Regions from separate parts of the Neisseria perflava genome, predicted to be linked through region 2. Evidence: predicted binding sites of a transcription regulator. Region 2 holds the regulator's gene; the other holds the start of a gene.
The links. The regulator FNR, encoded in region 2, switches genes on or off when oxygen is low (the NO sensors DNR and NnrR bind a similar motif). The targets are predictions, from matches to a motif close to TTGATNNNNATCAA.
Positions count from the first base shown of each region.

Region 1 (8,049 bases), 99 kb from region 2:
TCGACAGTCTTTAAAACGGCCACATCCATATCGTCAGGCAGGCTGCGTTGTGCATGGACGAGGGAGGACGCCAAAAGGGCGAGGCTGAGTATGAATCCGCGTAACATGATGCTTTTCTTTTATTGTTTCAATAGGTCGCGGATTATAGCACAAGCAGGAAAAATGTGGATAGAGTGTTTGTTTTTAAAGAATAATTTTGATTTTGCGCCCGATTCTTATTTTGAAGCTTGGGCCGTCTGAAAAGGATTTGGTGTTAAAATGGCTCCGATTTGATTTTCAGACGACCTCTTACGAAAGAATTGACTATGAACCGTAATGAAAGCTTGTTCAACCGCGCCAAAGCCATTATTCCCGGCGGCGTGAACTCTCCTGTGCGCGCATTCGGCAGCGTCGGCGGCGTACCGCGCTTTATCAAAAAGGCAGAAGGCGCATATGTTTGGGACGAAAACGGCACGCGTTATACCGACTATGTCGGCTCTTGGGGCCCTGCGATTGTCGGCCATGCCCATCCTGAAGTCATTGAGGCCGTACGCGAAGCAGCATTGGGCGGTTTGTCGTTTGGTGCGCCGACTGAAGGCGAAATTGTCATTGCCGAAGAAATCGCTAAAATCATGCCGTCCGTCGAGCAGCTGCGCCTTGTCAGCTCCGGTACGGAAGCAACGATGACCGCTATCCGTTTGGCACGCGGTTTTACCGGCCGCGACAAAATCATCAAGTTTGAAGGCTGCTACCACGGCCATTCCGACAGCCTGTTGGTGAAAGCAGGCAGTGGCCTGCTGACGTTTGGCAATCCTTCTTCCGCCGGCGTGCCTGCCGACTTTACCAAACACACTTTGGTACTTGAATACAACAATATCGCCCAACTGGAAGAAGCCTTTGCGCAAAGCGGCAATGACATTGCCTGTGTGATTTTGGAGCCTTTTGTCGGCAATATGAATCTGGTTAGGCCGTCTGAAGCCTTTGTCAAAGCCTTGCGCGAATTGACTGAAAAACACGGTGCTGTGTTGATTTACGATGAAGTGATGACCGGCTTCCGCGTGGCGCTGGGCGGCGCGCAATCTTTGCACGGCATCAAACCTGATTTGACCACCATGGGTAAGGTGATCGGCGGCGGTATGCCTTTGGCGGCGTTCGGCGGCCGTAAAGACATTATGGAATGTATTTCCCCGTTGGGCGGCGTGTATCAGGCAGGTACATTGTCCGGCAATCCGATTGCGGTTGCAGCCGGTTTGAAAACGCTGGAAATCATTCAGCGCGAAGGCTTCTATGAAAACCTGACTGCCTTAACCCAACGCCTTGCCAACGGTATTGCCGATGCGGCTAAAGCACATGGCGTTGAATTTACGGCGGACAGCGTGGGTGGTATGTTTGGTTTGTATTTTGCCAGCCATACGCCGCAAAACTATGCTGACATGGCGCGTTCCAATATCGACGGTTTCAAACATTTCTTCCACGGTATGCTCGACCGCAATGTCGCATTCGGCCCGTCAGCTTACGAAGCCGGTTTTGTTTCCGCCGCGCATACGCCTGAGCTGATTGACGAAACCATTGCTGTGGCACACGAAGTGTTCAAAGAAATGGCAAAATAAAAGCTGAAGCTGTCATGTGAAAAAAGGCCGTCTGAAAAATATTCAGACGGCCTTTCGCTATTTTAAATCAATGCTTGATTATGCTTCTTCGGCTTTGCTGCGGATAATCAGCAGAGGCAGGTGGCTTTGACGCATTACGGTCTCGGCGAAGCTGCCCATCAGCAGGTGCATCAGGCCGGTGCGGCCGTGTGTGCCGAGTACCAGCAGGTCTGCGCCGTTGTTGTCGGCGTAGTCAACCAAGTCTTGCGCCATTTCGCGCGCGCCTTTGTTGGCAACCAACAGGTGTTTCACGATGTTTTCAACGCCGCTTTCACGCGCTGTTTTTTCTGCGAAATCCAAAACTTCGTTGCCTTGAGCCACTGCAGCGGCTTCGTAGCTTTCGTGTTGCAGGAATTCAGGAGCCAAAGCCATGTATTCGGCAGGGTTGGCAACGTGAACCAAAGTCAGTTGGGCTTTGTTGAGGCTTGCCAGTTCGGCGGCGTGTTTCAATGCATTGAGGGAGGTCTCGCTACCGTCAACGGCTACAACCAGATGTTTGTACATATTTATTCTCCTTTTGCGCCGAGTAGCGGCACTTTCGTTTAATATGAAATCAGAACTTGTCTGAATGTGAAACGATTATAAACTCTTTCGGGCGGGTACAACAGCCCATCTGCTTTCAAGTATAATGTCTGTCCGAATCGCCTGTCGCGTTTTTCATTAATTTATTGATATATCACAAGGTTACTTATGCAGGACGCCGCTTTTCTTTCTTCTCGCCGCTTTGGCGGTATTGCCAGACTTTACGGAGACGAAGCACTGGCGCGCTTTTCGCGTGCGCATGTGTGCGTGGTCGGTGTCGGCGGCGTTGGCTCGTGGGCGGTGGAGGCTTTGGCGAGGAGCGGCATCGGTCGTTTAACGCTGATTGATTTGGACAACGTTGCCGAATCCAATGTCAACCGCCAATTGCACGCTTTGACCGATGATTTCGGTAAGGCAAAAGTTACCGCTTTGCGCGAACGCATCGCCCAAATCAATCCGCAATGCGAAGTGACGGAAATTGAAGATTTTGTGACGGAAGACAATCTGGACGAGCTTTTCAGACGGCCTTTCGACTTTGTCATCGACGCCATCGACCAAATCCGTGTCAAAGCGGCGATGGCGGCATATTTCGTGCGACATAAACAACCGTTTATTATCAGCGGCGGTGCGGGCGGACAGAAAAATCCGGCTTTGATTCAAACCGCTGATTTGAGCCGCGTTACCCACGATCCGTTGCTTTCCAACTTGCGCTACACCTTGCGCAAACGCTACGGCTTCAGCCGCGATACCAAAGAAAAAATGCGCGTGCCTTGCGTTTATTCAACCGAGAATATTACGCCGCCGCAATCCGGCGAAGCGTGTTCGACCGATGCCGCGCCGCAAGGTTTGTCCTGCGCGGGCTATGGGGCGAGTATGCTGGTAACGGCTTCGTTTGGGCTGTATTGTGCGCAAGCTGCGGTGGAGCATATCGCAGGGCGGAAGTGAGGGGTAGGGGAAGATGGTGAAGAGCCGATTTTTTAAAGCCTACTTTATCGCCAGTCTGATTTATGCGGTATGGTTCGGCGTGTTGATGTATGCCGTCGATCCGATGTTTCTCGATGTGATGGAATGCAATACGCTGCCGGGCGATTATTTGTGTGTGCAAAGCGGTTATACCCGCCCGTTCACCACTTTTCTTTATCCGTTTCTGTCTATCGTGATCTTCAGCCTTGTGCACGCCGGTATCATGAAATGGCGCAAACGCCGTTCGGTTAAAATGATTTGGTTTTTGGTCGGCTGCGAAAGTTTGCTGTTGTCGGCTTTGATGGTGGCGATGTTGGCGAGGGATGGTTTTGTGTTTTCCCGCGATATCGGCTCGGTACTGATGGGTACGGTTTTCGCCAGCCTGCCGCTGTTGGGCATGGCCTTGGCTCAGACCTTTGCCGTCGCCATCGTTTCTTTGCAAATCAATCGTAAAAACCGCTGATTTTTATATTAAAAACGGATCGTCCTTGTTTCAGACGGCCTTTTGTTGATGAAACTTCTTACTAAACTTAAAAAGAAAAAGACCCTTTAACCATGCCTTCAGAACACCTTATTTCTTCCACTGCTGCAACGCCGTCTGAACATACCGTTGCGTGGGTGTTCGGTCAGCCTGTTACCGATGTGCCGCAGGATTTGTTTATTCCGCCCGATGCGTTGAAGGTGGTATTGAGCAGCTTCCAAGGGCCGTTGGATTTGCTGCTGTACCTTATCCGCAAGCAAAATATCGATGTCCTCGATATTCCGATGGTGAAGATTACCGAGCAGTATCTGCACTATATTGCCCAAATGGAAGCGTATCAGTTTGATTTAGCGGCGGAATACCTGCTGATGGCGGCAATGCTGATTGAAATTAAATCGCGCCTGTTGTTGCCGCGTCCTGAAGAAGTTGAGGATGAAGAGGCGGATCCGCGTGCCGAGTTGGTGCGCCGTCTGTTGGCTTACGAACAAATGAAGCTGGCGGCTCAGGGCTTGGACGCGTTGCCACGCGCCGGACGTGATTTTGCTTGGGCGTATTTGCCGCTGGAAATTGCGGTCGAAGCGAAGTTGCCGGAAGTGTACGTTGCCGATTTGACGCAGGCTTGGTTGGGTATTTTATCGCGTGCCAAGCATACGCGCAGTCATGAAGTGGTGCGGGAAACCATTTCCGTGCGCGCGCAGATGACGGCGATTTTGCGCCGTTTGAACGAAAGCGGTATCAGTAAGTTTAGTGATTTGTTTAAGCCGGAGCAGGGCGCGACATATGTGGTGGTCAATTTTATTGCATTGCTGGAATTGGCCAAAGAAGGCTTGGTGCGTATCGTACAGCCTGAAAATTATGGCGAAATCGAAATCAGCCTGAAAGACGGTTTGGAAACAAACGAAGCCGAAATGCTTTCAGACGGCCTTGAAATCGATGAAACCGATGAAGCCGATAACGGGTATTTGGAAAAAGAGAATTTAAGATGAATTCGACGACAAGTCGCAGCAAGGCCTCTTTATGGGCGGTGGGTTTGATGCTGTTTGCGCTGTTTTTCGGCGCGGGTAACTTAATTTACCCGGCTTATTTGGGGCAGCAGGCAGGCGAAAACTGGCTTTCGGCAATGTTCGGCTTTTTGTTGACCGGGGCGGGGTTGCCACTGCTGGGCGTGATTGCCGTCGGCTATTCCGGCTCGCGCGATGTGGAAGCGCTGGCTTCCCGTGTTGCGCCTTGGTACGGCGTGACTTTTGCCGCCGCGCTTTATCTGGCAATCGGCCCCTTGTTTGCCATGCCGCGTACGGCAACGGTATCTTTTGAAACCGCCATCTCTCCTTTCATTGATGAATCTTGGAAAAACATCGCATTGGCCGTATTCAGCCTGGTGTTTTTCGGCATGACTTATTGGCTGTCGATTTCTCCGGGTAAACTGGTTGATCGTATCGGTAAAATCCTTACGCCCGTTTTATTGCTGGCAATTGCAATATTGGTCGGCTATGCCGCTATTAACCCGATGGGTATGCCACAGGCGGCACAAGGCGATTTTGCCACTCATCCGTTGGTTAAAGGTATTTTGGAAGGCTACGGCACCATGGACGCGCTGGCTTCGCTGGTGTTTGCCATTATCGTTATCGATGCTGTTCGCGCCATGGGCGTGGACAACCGCGCGGATTTGCTGAAGACCACGACGATTTCCGGTGTGTTGGCGGCTTCCTGCCTGGCAGTGGTTTACCTGTTTATCGGCTATATGGGCGCGACAGGTGTGGCCGGTATCGGCTTGCAGGAAAACGGCGCGTCGGTTTTGTCTAAAACCGCACAGCACTATTTCGGTACGGCCGGTATTGTGTTGCTTGGCGTCATGGTGCTGCTTGCCTGTCTGAGTACGGCGGTTGGCTTGATTACTTCATGCGCCGAATATTTCAACCGTCTTTGCCCGGGCATTTCCTATAAAGTCTTTGTGATACTGAATACGGTGGTGTCTATCCTGTTGGCCAATAAAGGCCTGTCAGCGATTTTGCAGTTTTCCATCCCTATGTTGATGCTGTTGTATCCGCTGACCATCGTCATCATTCTGCTGGCTTTGACGGATAAACTGTTTGGCGGCAGCCGTATTGTCTATTTTTGCACCATGATGGCGGCCCTTATGGTCGGTTTGCTCGATGCCTATAAGGCCGCGTTTGGATTGGATGCCGACACCGCTGCCGCCATCGAGCGCGCATTGCCGTTTTACAATATCGGTTTGGGGTGGGTTGTTCCTTCTTTAGCCTGCTTTATACTCGGCTGCATTTTGAATGAGGCGTTGAAGAAAAAAGCATGATGACAAACAGGCCGTCTGAAATGTTCAGACGGCCTGTTTATTTCACCGACCGCGCAAACGACAGATGATTTTTTTGAAGAAATCCGTTATAATTGAAAAGTTAAGGCTTTGCGAGATACCGTTTCGCAGATGCAACATATTGAGAAGGTTTATTTCCACAAATTCTGTTTTTTCAGTAAACGACTTGAACTGAAGGCGGATTTCGTGGTATAAATCGCGTTTTACTATTTTAGAAGTTTGGAGACTAACCATGGCACGAGTTTGCAAAGTGACCGGTAAGCGCCCGATGTCTGGCAATAACGTATCACACGCCAACAACAAAACCAAACGTCGTTTTTTGCCTAACTTGCAATCACGTCGTTTCTGGGTAGAAAGTGAAAACCGCTGGGTTCGCCTGCGCGTTTCTAACGCTGCATTGCGCACCATCGATAAAGTAGGCATTGATGTCGTATTGGCTGATTTGCGTGCTCGCGGCGAAGCTTAATTTAAACACCATTAATTAAGGATTACTGCAATGCGCGATAAAATCAAACTGGAGTCCAGCGCTGGTACTGGTCACTTCTACACAACTACTAAAAACAAACGTACTATGCCTGGCAAACTGGAAATCAAAAAATTTGACCCAGTAGCCCGTAAACACGTTATTTACAAAGAAACTAAATTGAAATAATCCGGTTTCTTCCAAGAAAAAGCTCCTGTTTTGCAGGAGCTTTTCTTTTTGTTTCATGATTGGTTTGGAGTGGTTTTGATTTAAACGGGTGGGCAAGATATTTTTGGATTGCTTTGGAAGAGGCAAAACAAAAGAGCGTATATCCATTGGGATCACGCTCTTTTGTTTTTCAGACGGCCTGATGGGGGATAAACAGCCTTGAGTTATGAATAAACATTCAACAACGACTTAATGATCGACCTTGATGCCTTGATTGTCGGAATGTTGTTTTTTATCCAGCTCTTTTTGCAAGGTATCGCATGGCGTGTCGCAATCGCACATTTTCTTCATGCCGAGAGAGGAAATGCCGCCGCAGCTGCCTTTGATGGTGCGTTTGGAGAAGATATAGCCGATTGCCATGCCGAGGATGACAATGATAAAGATGCCGAAAGTCAGAAGGAGGGTTTTCATGTGTGTATTCCTGAAGGTTAGTTTAATAATTTCTTGAATGCGCTGGACATTTTAGTATGGTAGCCGCCTTGCGGGGTTCGGATGATAAGGAAAACGGCGAGATTTTCTTGCTCGGCAAGTTTAAGCGCTTCGGTTTCTCCGAGAACAAACAATCCGGTGGAAAGGCCGTCTGCAAGTGTGGCGTTTTCTGCTACTACGCTGATGGAGGCGAGGTTGTGGCTGATGGGTTGTTTGGTTTTGGGGTTGATGATATGGGAAAGGCGACGGCCTGACTTATCAACATGGAAAATGCGGTAGTCGCCGGATGTGGCCAGTGATTTATTGTCCAATGGAATGGTAATTTGAGTGGCGCCGCCTTGAACGATATTGGGTTGCTCGATGCCGATACGCCAAGGGTTGCCTTGCGCATTGCGGCCTTTGCCATGCAACTCGCCGCCAATTTCTACCAAATAATTACCGATATTGAGTTTTTCAAGTTCGGCGGCGGTTTTATCCACGCCGAATCCTTTGGCGATGGAGGAGAGGTCTAAATAGACTTCGGGGTGGGTTTTGGCAAGTGTAGGCCGTTGTCCGTCTTGGGAAAGTTTGAGTTTGTCCGTACCGACCATTTCTGAAGCATGTTGGATTTCTTGTGCAGTCGGTTCGTGCGTAATTTCTTTTTGCGGGCCGAATCCCCAGAGGTTGACCAAAGGGCCGACGGTTACGTCCAGTGCGCCGTGCGTCAGTTTGTTTAAACGCAAGGCTTCTCCGGTCACATAGGCAAAGTCTTGGGAAATGGGCATGGCCTGATTGACGGTGCGCAGCTGGTTGAATTGGCTGATTTCGGAATCGGTCTGGTAGGTAGACATTTGCCGATTGACTTCTTTAAGCGCGTCATCAATGCGTTTTTGTATTTCGGCAGGGGAGGGGAGTTTATCTTGGCCGTCTGAAAGATATTTGACGGTATAGGTCGTGCCCATGGTCTCGCCTTGCAGGGTGATGGTTTGTTGTTGTTTTTCGGGTTGGCAGGCAGAGAGCGTGAGTG
Region 1 is NZ_CP136962.1:52,038-60,086, forward strand. Features, by position in the region: gene CYJ98_RS00230 (hypothetical protein) at 1-107, opposite strand, end outside; gene hemL (glutamate-1-semialdehyde 2,1-aminomutase) at 306-1,589, shown strand; gene CYJ98_RS00240 (universal stress protein) at 1,668-2,132, opposite strand; gene CYJ98_RS00245 (tRNA threonylcarbamoyladenosine dehydratase) at 2,319-3,095, shown strand; gene CYJ98_RS00250 (hypothetical protein) at 3,109-3,576, shown strand; gene CYJ98_RS00255 (segregation and condensation protein A) at 3,669-4,580, shown strand; gene brnQ (branched-chain amino acid transport system II carrier protein) at 4,577-5,905, shown strand; gene rpmB (50S ribosomal protein L28) at 6,156-6,389, shown strand; gene rpmG (50S ribosomal protein L33) at 6,420-6,575, shown strand; gene nqrM ((Na+)-NQR maturation NqrM) at 6,804-7,025, opposite strand; gene CYJ98_RS00280 (FAD:protein FMN transferase) at 7,043-8,049, opposite strand, start outside.
Region 1: CYJ98_RS00240 (universal stress protein) is a predicted target of FNR. The motif match lies at 2,297-2,310, and genes of this name have one in related genera.

Region 2 (8,049 bases):
TATGCAGCTGACAGCAGGCTATGTTACTGCCCTGATCCTGTTCCGCCTCCTGCCCAAAATGCAGGCAGGAGAAATTGCCGGCATTTTGTTTGCTATTACAGCGATATGTGGTCTAGTTATTTTTGGCGCAGCCTATGCCTTTTTCAGAAAACAGCTGGCCTCACTTTCTTGGTGGATCTTAGTACTTTAGCTACTCTTAGCCTGCAACCATCTTTTGGTTACGCCGGTTATCGAGGCACACAAGTACGGGCTGGATAACTGGCTGCTGTCCCTAGTAGGCGGAACATTCGGTGTTTGGCACGGCTTATCCAGTATCATCTTTTTGATTTGCACAATACTCGCCGCTGTTTGCGTATGGAAATGGCCCAAGCCAAACTAAGCTGTTTTAATAAAAGGCCGTCTGAAAATAAATCTTTCAGACGGCCTTTTATTTTGAATCATGAATTTCCTGATTATTCAAATATAAGCCATAAAAAAAATGCCCTGCATATTGCAGGGCATTTTTCACAAACCAATTAAGGTTTAGCGTAACCGTGAACGCCATTGTAAGGAGCTGGGATCCAACCTTCATCAGTAGCAGGCAATTCGCCTTGACCTTCGATAGTTTGACCTGGAGCAACTTGACGAGTAACAACGCTGCGGATTTTAACATCAACGCGACGGTCAGGTTCGATACAAGCGATAAGAGCAGCACGTTTCTTAGCTTTAGAAACTTTTTTGCCCAGTTTAGCAACTTCAGCTTCACAAGTAGCAGTCATTTGAGCTTGAGATTCGCCCAGACCTACTGCAGAGATTTTGCTAGAAGCAACGCCACGGCCTACCAAGTAGTTAGCAACTACGTTGGCACGACGCTCAGACAGAGCTTGGTTGTATTGTTCAGAACCCATGAAGTCGGTATGACCTTCAACACGTACGGTTTGTACGCTTTCGTTGCTCAGGCGTTGGGCCAAAGCGTTGAGGTTTTCTTGAGCTTCAGGACGGAGGTTGTCTTTGTCGAAGCCGAACAGAGTTTTAGAAGACAGGGAAACAGTTTCATCAACATACTCAGGAGCTTGTTGTACAGGAGCAACTGCTTCGCGGTCACCACATTCAACACGGCCTTGGGTAGCTTTGTCGAAGTAGCTGTTTTTCCAGCATTCGCCGTAGTTGTTACGGACGATTTCTTGAGATTGGCTGCTTACGGTGTAACCGTGTTTGGTATGCGCTTCGCTGGCCATAGCGGTGCCAGAGGCAACCAAGGCAACGAACAATGCGCTTAATTTCAGCTGTTTGGTCATTTTATTCCCTCATCAAATTGTTATGCGGCGGACTAGGAAAGCAACCGCTGCAAAGTACCAATATACAGGCCGCAGTATCAAAACAGCGGCAAATCGGATATATCAGGTTGCACTATAAAGAAGCGCAAGGCAAACTGTCAATACTCGATGCCTTCAAACAATTATGAAGTGCCTGCTTCCTAGTAGTTAATCATGCCGAAAAATCAATCTTGTGTCATTAATTTAGGGCAAAATCAGCCAATTCACCCGCTCCAAGTTGTACAAAAACAACAAAACTTCATCCCCCTTTCATTCACAGATTTCCTGTTTTCATATCATTAAAAGATATTTTCATTAAAAACAAGCGTTTTCAAAACTCAGGGCAAAACCGGGCAAAATATGTTAAATTACAGACCGTTTGTCGCACAAAATCCACAATAACAACGTATCCGATACTGCTACCATGAAACTGCAACAATTACGTTACGCCCTTGAAGTTTACCGGCACAATCTGAATGTCTCCGAGGCTGCCGATGCGCTTTTTACATCCCAACCCGGCATTTCCAAACAAATCCGCCTGCTTGAAGAAGAATTGGGTATCCAAATTTTTATCCGCAGCGGCAAGCGTGTGGTTTCCGTTTCGCAACCGGGCAAAGCCGTGTTAGAAATTTCGGAACGAATTTTGCGCGATGTACAAAACATTAAAAATATCGGCAGCGAGTTTACCGATCATGACAGCGGCTCGCTGACCATCGCGACAACGCATACCCAGGCGCGTTATGCCTTGCCCAAAATCGTTGCGGAATTTGTCAAAAACTACCCCAAGGTCAATTTGACCATCAAACAAGGCAGCCCTTCTGCCATTGCGCAAATGGTCAGCAGCGGCGAAGCTGATTTGGCAATTATTACCGAACAGATTGATGATCATCCTGAGTTGGGCAAACTGCCCTGCTATGAATGGAACCATGCCGTCATTGTTCCGCATGACCACCCTCTTTTGGACTGCCGCAATCCTTTAAGCCTTGAAGATTTGGCTTCTTTTCCGCTGGTTACTTACGAATTTGCTTTTAATTCCGGCAGCAGCATTGCGCGTACATTTAATAAAGCGCATATTGAGCAACCTGATGTTGCCTTATCGGCTGCCGATACAGATGTATTGAAGACGTATGTCCGCTTAGGTTTGGGCGTTGGGTTAATGGCGAAAATGGCGTACGATCCCGCAGTCGATCAAGATTTACAGCTGATTGATGCGGCACACTTATTTGAACCGTCACCCACTTGGATAGCCTTACGCACCGATACCTACCTGCGCGGTTACGCGTATGACTTTATCCAGATGTTTGCACCGAAACTGACCAGAGAAGTAGTCAACCGCATTCTGTACACGCCGGTTGTTGAAGATTTTTCAATTTAATATCTGACTATCACTTGCGTAACTTAACAATTATTCTTTAATTCTTGTTAAAAAGGCCGTCTGAAATATTTCAGACGGCCTAAGATTCAGATAGCGTGCGAACAACCGGAAACCATTTTCTTCAAGGTTGTCGCATCTAAGATTTTGATGTGCTTGTGTTCAACCGAAATCAAGCCTTCATGATGGAATTTAGACAAGGTGCGGCTGACTGTTTCCAGTTTCAGCCCCAAATAGCTGCCGATTTCCTCACGCGACATCCGCAAAATAAAATCATTAGCGGCAAAACCTCGTGAATAGAGACGCTGGGACAAGTTGAGCAAGAATGCCGCCAATCGCTCTTCAGCGCGCATATTGCCCAAAAGCAACATAACGCCCTGATCTCGAACAATTTCGCGACTCATTAAGCGGAAAAAGTGAGAACGAAGACTGGGAATATCCTGTCCAAGTTCTTCAATATGTGTAAACGGAAGCTCGCATACCTCGCTGTCTTCCAAAGCCACAGCATCACAGCTGTGAATATGGGAACAAATCCCATCCATACCGATCAGCTCGCCCGACATAAAAAAGCCGGTTACCTGATCTCGTCCATCTTGGCTGGCGACTGTTGTCTTAAAGAAGCCCGCACGGATGGCAAACAAAGAGGTAAACGGCTCGCCGGCACGGAACAGGTATTCACCTTTTTTCAGACGGCGGCTTTGACGAATAACCGCGTCTAATTGTGAAAATTCGTTAGGCATCAGTCCGACAGGCAAACACAGCTCGCGTAAAGAACATGTGGAACACAAGGTTTTCATTTGATGTGTTGCATTGTGTGTAGCCATAACGCACCTTTAATTTGCTTAGTTCTCTCAATCCCTGATTAAGCCGAATAACTATTGACCCATGTCAAAGTCGGCATATCATTATGAGGCATTCTACCAAACTATCGAAATTTTGACTAAAATTTTCCCTAATTTCCTTACTTCATACTACAAGCCCCGACCATGAAAATCATCCCCATCTCAAATAACACCAACACAAACAATGAATTACCGGAATTCGACCGCGAATTGATTGCCAGTTTGCCATCAAGCGGTCCACGTTATACATCCTATCCGACCGCCGACCGCTTCCATGAAGGCTTTAAAGAAGCCGAATATATCCAAGCTTTAAACCTGCGCAACATGGGCGCGCTCAACAAACCCCTTTCACTCTACATCCACATTCCCTTCTGCAATACCATCTGCTATTACTGCGGCTGCAATAAAATCATTACCAAAGACAAAAGCCGTGCCGATGCCTATATCCAGTATCTGGAAAAAGAAATGGAATTGCTGGCACCGCATTTAGGCGGAAGACACCAGCTCGCGCAGCTCCACTTCGGTGGCGGCACGCCCACATTCCTGAGCGACGACCAACTCGAACGCGTCTTCGAAATGATCCGCAAATACTTCCAGCTCATCCCCAACGGCGAATACTCCATCGAAATCGACCCGCGCAAAGTCAGCCGCGAAACCGTCCTCAAGTTGGGCAAACTCGGTTTCAACCGCATGAGTGTAGGCATTCAAGACTTTGACCCTAAAGTGCAGGCAGCCGTCAACCGTATCCAAAGCTACGAAGAAACCAAAGAAGTGATTGATGCCGCGCGTGAAGCCGGGTTTAAATCAGTCAGCGTCGATTTGATTTACGGCCTGCCGCACCAAAACACCGAAAGCATCAAAACCACCATCGATACGGTCTTATCCCTCGATCCCGACCGCCTTGCCCTTTACCACTACGCCCACCTGCCGCATATCTTCAAACCGCAACGCCGTATCGACACCAATGTTGTCCCCGGCAGCGAAGAAAAACTCGATATGCTGCAATATTGCGTCCAAACCCTGACTGAGCGCGGCTACGTTTTCATCGGTATGGACCACTTTGCCAAACCTGATGATGAACTCTCCATCGCCCTCAAAGAAGGCTTCCTGCAACGCAACTTCCAAGGCTACTCGACCTATGCCGACTGCGACTTGGTGGCGATCGGCGTCTCCTCTATCGGCAAAATCGGCAGCACCTACTCCCAAAACGAGCGCGACATCGATGCCTATTACGCCGCACTCGATGCCGGATATCTACCGATTATGCGCGGCTACCAGCTTAATCAAGACGACATTCTGCGCCGCAACATCATTCAGGATTTGATGTGCCGCTTCTCGCTTGATTATCAAATTTACGAAAGCGTGTTCGGCATTCCGTTTAGCCGCTATTTTGTAGCGGAACTGGAAGATATGAAACAACTGGAAACCCTCGGTCTGGTCCGCCTCAAACCGCACGGCCTGACCGTTACGCCGAAGGGCCGTTTCCTGATCCGCAACATCGCCATGGTGTTCGACTACCATTTGCGCCATAAAGAAACCAAAGCCAAATACTCGCAAACCGTATAAACAGAAATGGGAAAGGTCGTCTGAAAATTTTCAGACGACCTTTGTTTTTATTTTCAATACTTTCGGGTAACATAAAACCATATTTTCCGCTTTATCAGAATTCAAAGTTAATTTGTATAGGCGCGTATCCTATGGTTACCGAACAGCAAAACGATATCCTCAGCATCAATCAAGTACAGCTTCTCCTTGCTGAAAAACGCACGGCACTTGCTATCATGCGTACAGGTATTGCCGTTTTCGCACTCCCTTTGTCTATTTTCAGTGCGCTGATTGCGACATCGAAATGGTACGAGGCCGTTGATGTTTGGCCTTTGCTCGTACTGGTCAGTCTGATGAACATCAGCTTGATTATTTTCTCGGTCTATCTGATTACCCGCTCGCTCCGTAGAATGCACCAATATGACCGGCTGATTGCCGATATCAAATACAACAATCAGTCTTTGCGCAAACTGATTAAGTCATAAAATGCAGATAGTTGGGGCTACACATAGGTCGTCTGAAAATCAAAAAATAGCAGAACTCCAAATATGTATTAAAACATGATTCTGCCAAACATACCGTAATTGTTCTTGGAGATGTTACTAAACACTTTGCTCCCCCATTTGAATCGATACGATACCATTGCAGTACAAGATATAAAATGAATAACAAATATAAAGAATGGATAAAAATCTTACTCCTCCCTCATTTAATAACAGCCATTTTCTTAGGGCCGGCAATAATTGTTTTTTGGTCAGGTGGATTTGTCGGTCTCTATTCTGTTATAAACGTGTTCAGTGAATTAGGTTTGCTTAAATATTATATTTATATTGGAATTCCTTTAATTTTTATAATGTTCTTACTTGGGTTTTATTGGAAAAATCTGACGATAGGGAAGATACTGACTTCTTCTGCGATATATTTATGGTTTCTCTTAGGTTTTTTATGCCTAGGTTGGCAGATATAAACTTATTGAAATGATCAACTCAATTGGATATTAGGAACCCTGCTGGATACACCGATCGTGTTTAGATAAATACGAATGCAGTCTGCAATTTTGGTTTGTCCGGTCTCTTGTCTCAAACACTTTTAAAATATGGAACAACCTGATTTTTTCCCCATCCCCAGTCCCTGTATAGGTGTCTGCGAAGCCAATGCCAAAGGTTATTGCAAAGGCTGCCTGCGCAGCCGGGAAGAGCGCTTGTACTGGCTCCAGATGACCGACAGCCAAAAGCATCAAGTCATGCACCTTCTATCCCTCAGGAAAGCCAAAATCCGCAACCGCAAAACAGAAAAGCCCGACACGGGCGAACATCCGGTTCAAAACCTGCTCGATTTCTAAATTGCCCTTGCCTACCGCACACCACAATAAGGAAAAACATGAAAAAACTGCTTGCCTGCCTACTTGTGCCATTGACCGCCCTCGCCTTGGGTGCCTGCAAACCCTCCGCAACTTCATCCGACAACAAACCTGCCGAACTCAACTGGCAACAGCCTAAACTGACCAGCAATGTTTGGAAAATCAGCAAAGAAGGCCAACCAGACTCCTATCTGCTCGGCACCATCCACATGGGGCAAACCAATCAAACCTTGTCTCCCGATGCCCTCAAACTATTGCAATCCACCGACCAACTGACCACAGAAGTTGACGCATTGCCGGACAGCAGTCCGGAAACAAAAAGAATGTATCAAAAATACTTCAAAGAAGTCATGAGTACCGAACCGCTTAGCCGCAAGCTTGGCAAAACAGATTTCCGTCTTTTACAAGAAATCTATTCAAAAAATGAAGAAAGCCGACCCATTGCCCAAATTGCCGACAAACTCCATCCGTGGGCGGCATTAGTCTTTGTCGGCAGTTCATTTCCCCAAGGATATAGCGCAGAAACCGGTGCAGATATGTTGCTGACCAACGCAGCAGTCAATATCAACAAACCGCGTGGTTCATTAGAAAGCTTGGACGAAGTTTCCGCAATCTTCAAAGCACAGCCTGAAGAGACCATGCTCAACTTTCTGAAAGCCAGCATTAAAACCAATAAAGAAGAAACCGAAGATATCAAAAAACTCCATCAAGCCTATTCAGACGGCCGCTTTGAAGAACTCATTCCACTTTTGGAAGAAACCGAACAGCGCACCCTCAAACTTGTTGATACCAAGTACGCCAAAGCCATGTCCGATTGGCTGAAAAACGACCTCCTGATCCGCCGCAACCAGGCATGGCTGCCTGAAATCCGCAAGCAATCCGCCAAACAAAGCACCCTCTTTGCTGTCGGCATTGCCCATTTACCCAGCGAAAAAGGCTTAATCGAACTATTGCGCCAAGAAGGCTATCAAGTAACGCCCGAACCCAAAGTCCTGATTTGGCAATAAACCCCAATCAAACAACAAGGCCGTCTGAAAATCTTTCTTTCAGACGGCCTTTATTTAATCTCTATTAAATGAAGCAGTAAGCAGTGTTGAGCGCAAAACTCAATCGCCCAATGCCGCTACCATCACCGCTTTAATCGTATGCATCCGGTTTTCTGCCTGATCAAACACAATACTGGCTTCGCTTTCAAAGACTTCTTCCGTTACTTCCACACCATTCAGGCCGAATGTCTCATAAATCCATTCGCCGACTTTGGTTTCGCGATTATGGAAAGCAGGCAGGCAATGCATAAACTTGACTTGCGGATTTTCCGCCGCCGCCATCAATTCAGGCGTAACGCGGTAATTTTTCAGCAAATCGATACGTTCCTGCCAAGCCTCTTTAGGTTCGCCCATGCTGACCCACACATCGGTATGGATAAAATCCACGCCTTTCACGGCTTCCTGAGCATTCTCCGTCAACAGAATCCGTCCGCCGGTCTCTTTGGCAACAGCCTGCACCGTCTCGATAATGTTTTCAGACGGCCACAGGCTTTTCGGTGCACCAATACGCACGTCCATGCCCAGTTTTGCAGCCAACACCAGCAACGAATTGGCCATGTTGTAACGCGCATCACCGACGTAGGCAAAC
Region 2 is NZ_CP136962.1:151,027-159,075, reverse strand. Features, by position in the region: partial or broken gene CYJ98_RS00700 (DUF4149 domain-containing protein) at 1-379, shown strand, start outside; gene CYJ98_RS00695 (OmpA family protein) at 516-1,277, opposite strand; gene CYJ98_RS00690 (CysB family HTH-type transcriptional regulator) at 1,720-2,670, shown strand; gene fnr (fumarate/nitrate reduction transcriptional regulator Fnr) at 2,757-3,491, opposite strand; gene hemN (oxygen-independent coproporphyrinogen III oxidase) at 3,654-5,075, shown strand; gene CYJ98_RS00675 (hypothetical protein) at 5,207-5,539, shown strand; gene CYJ98_RS00670 (DUF1289 domain-containing protein) at 6,151-6,396, shown strand; gene CYJ98_RS00665 (TraB/GumN family protein) at 6,435-7,421, shown strand; gene argF (ornithine carbamoyltransferase) at 7,521-8,049, opposite strand, start outside.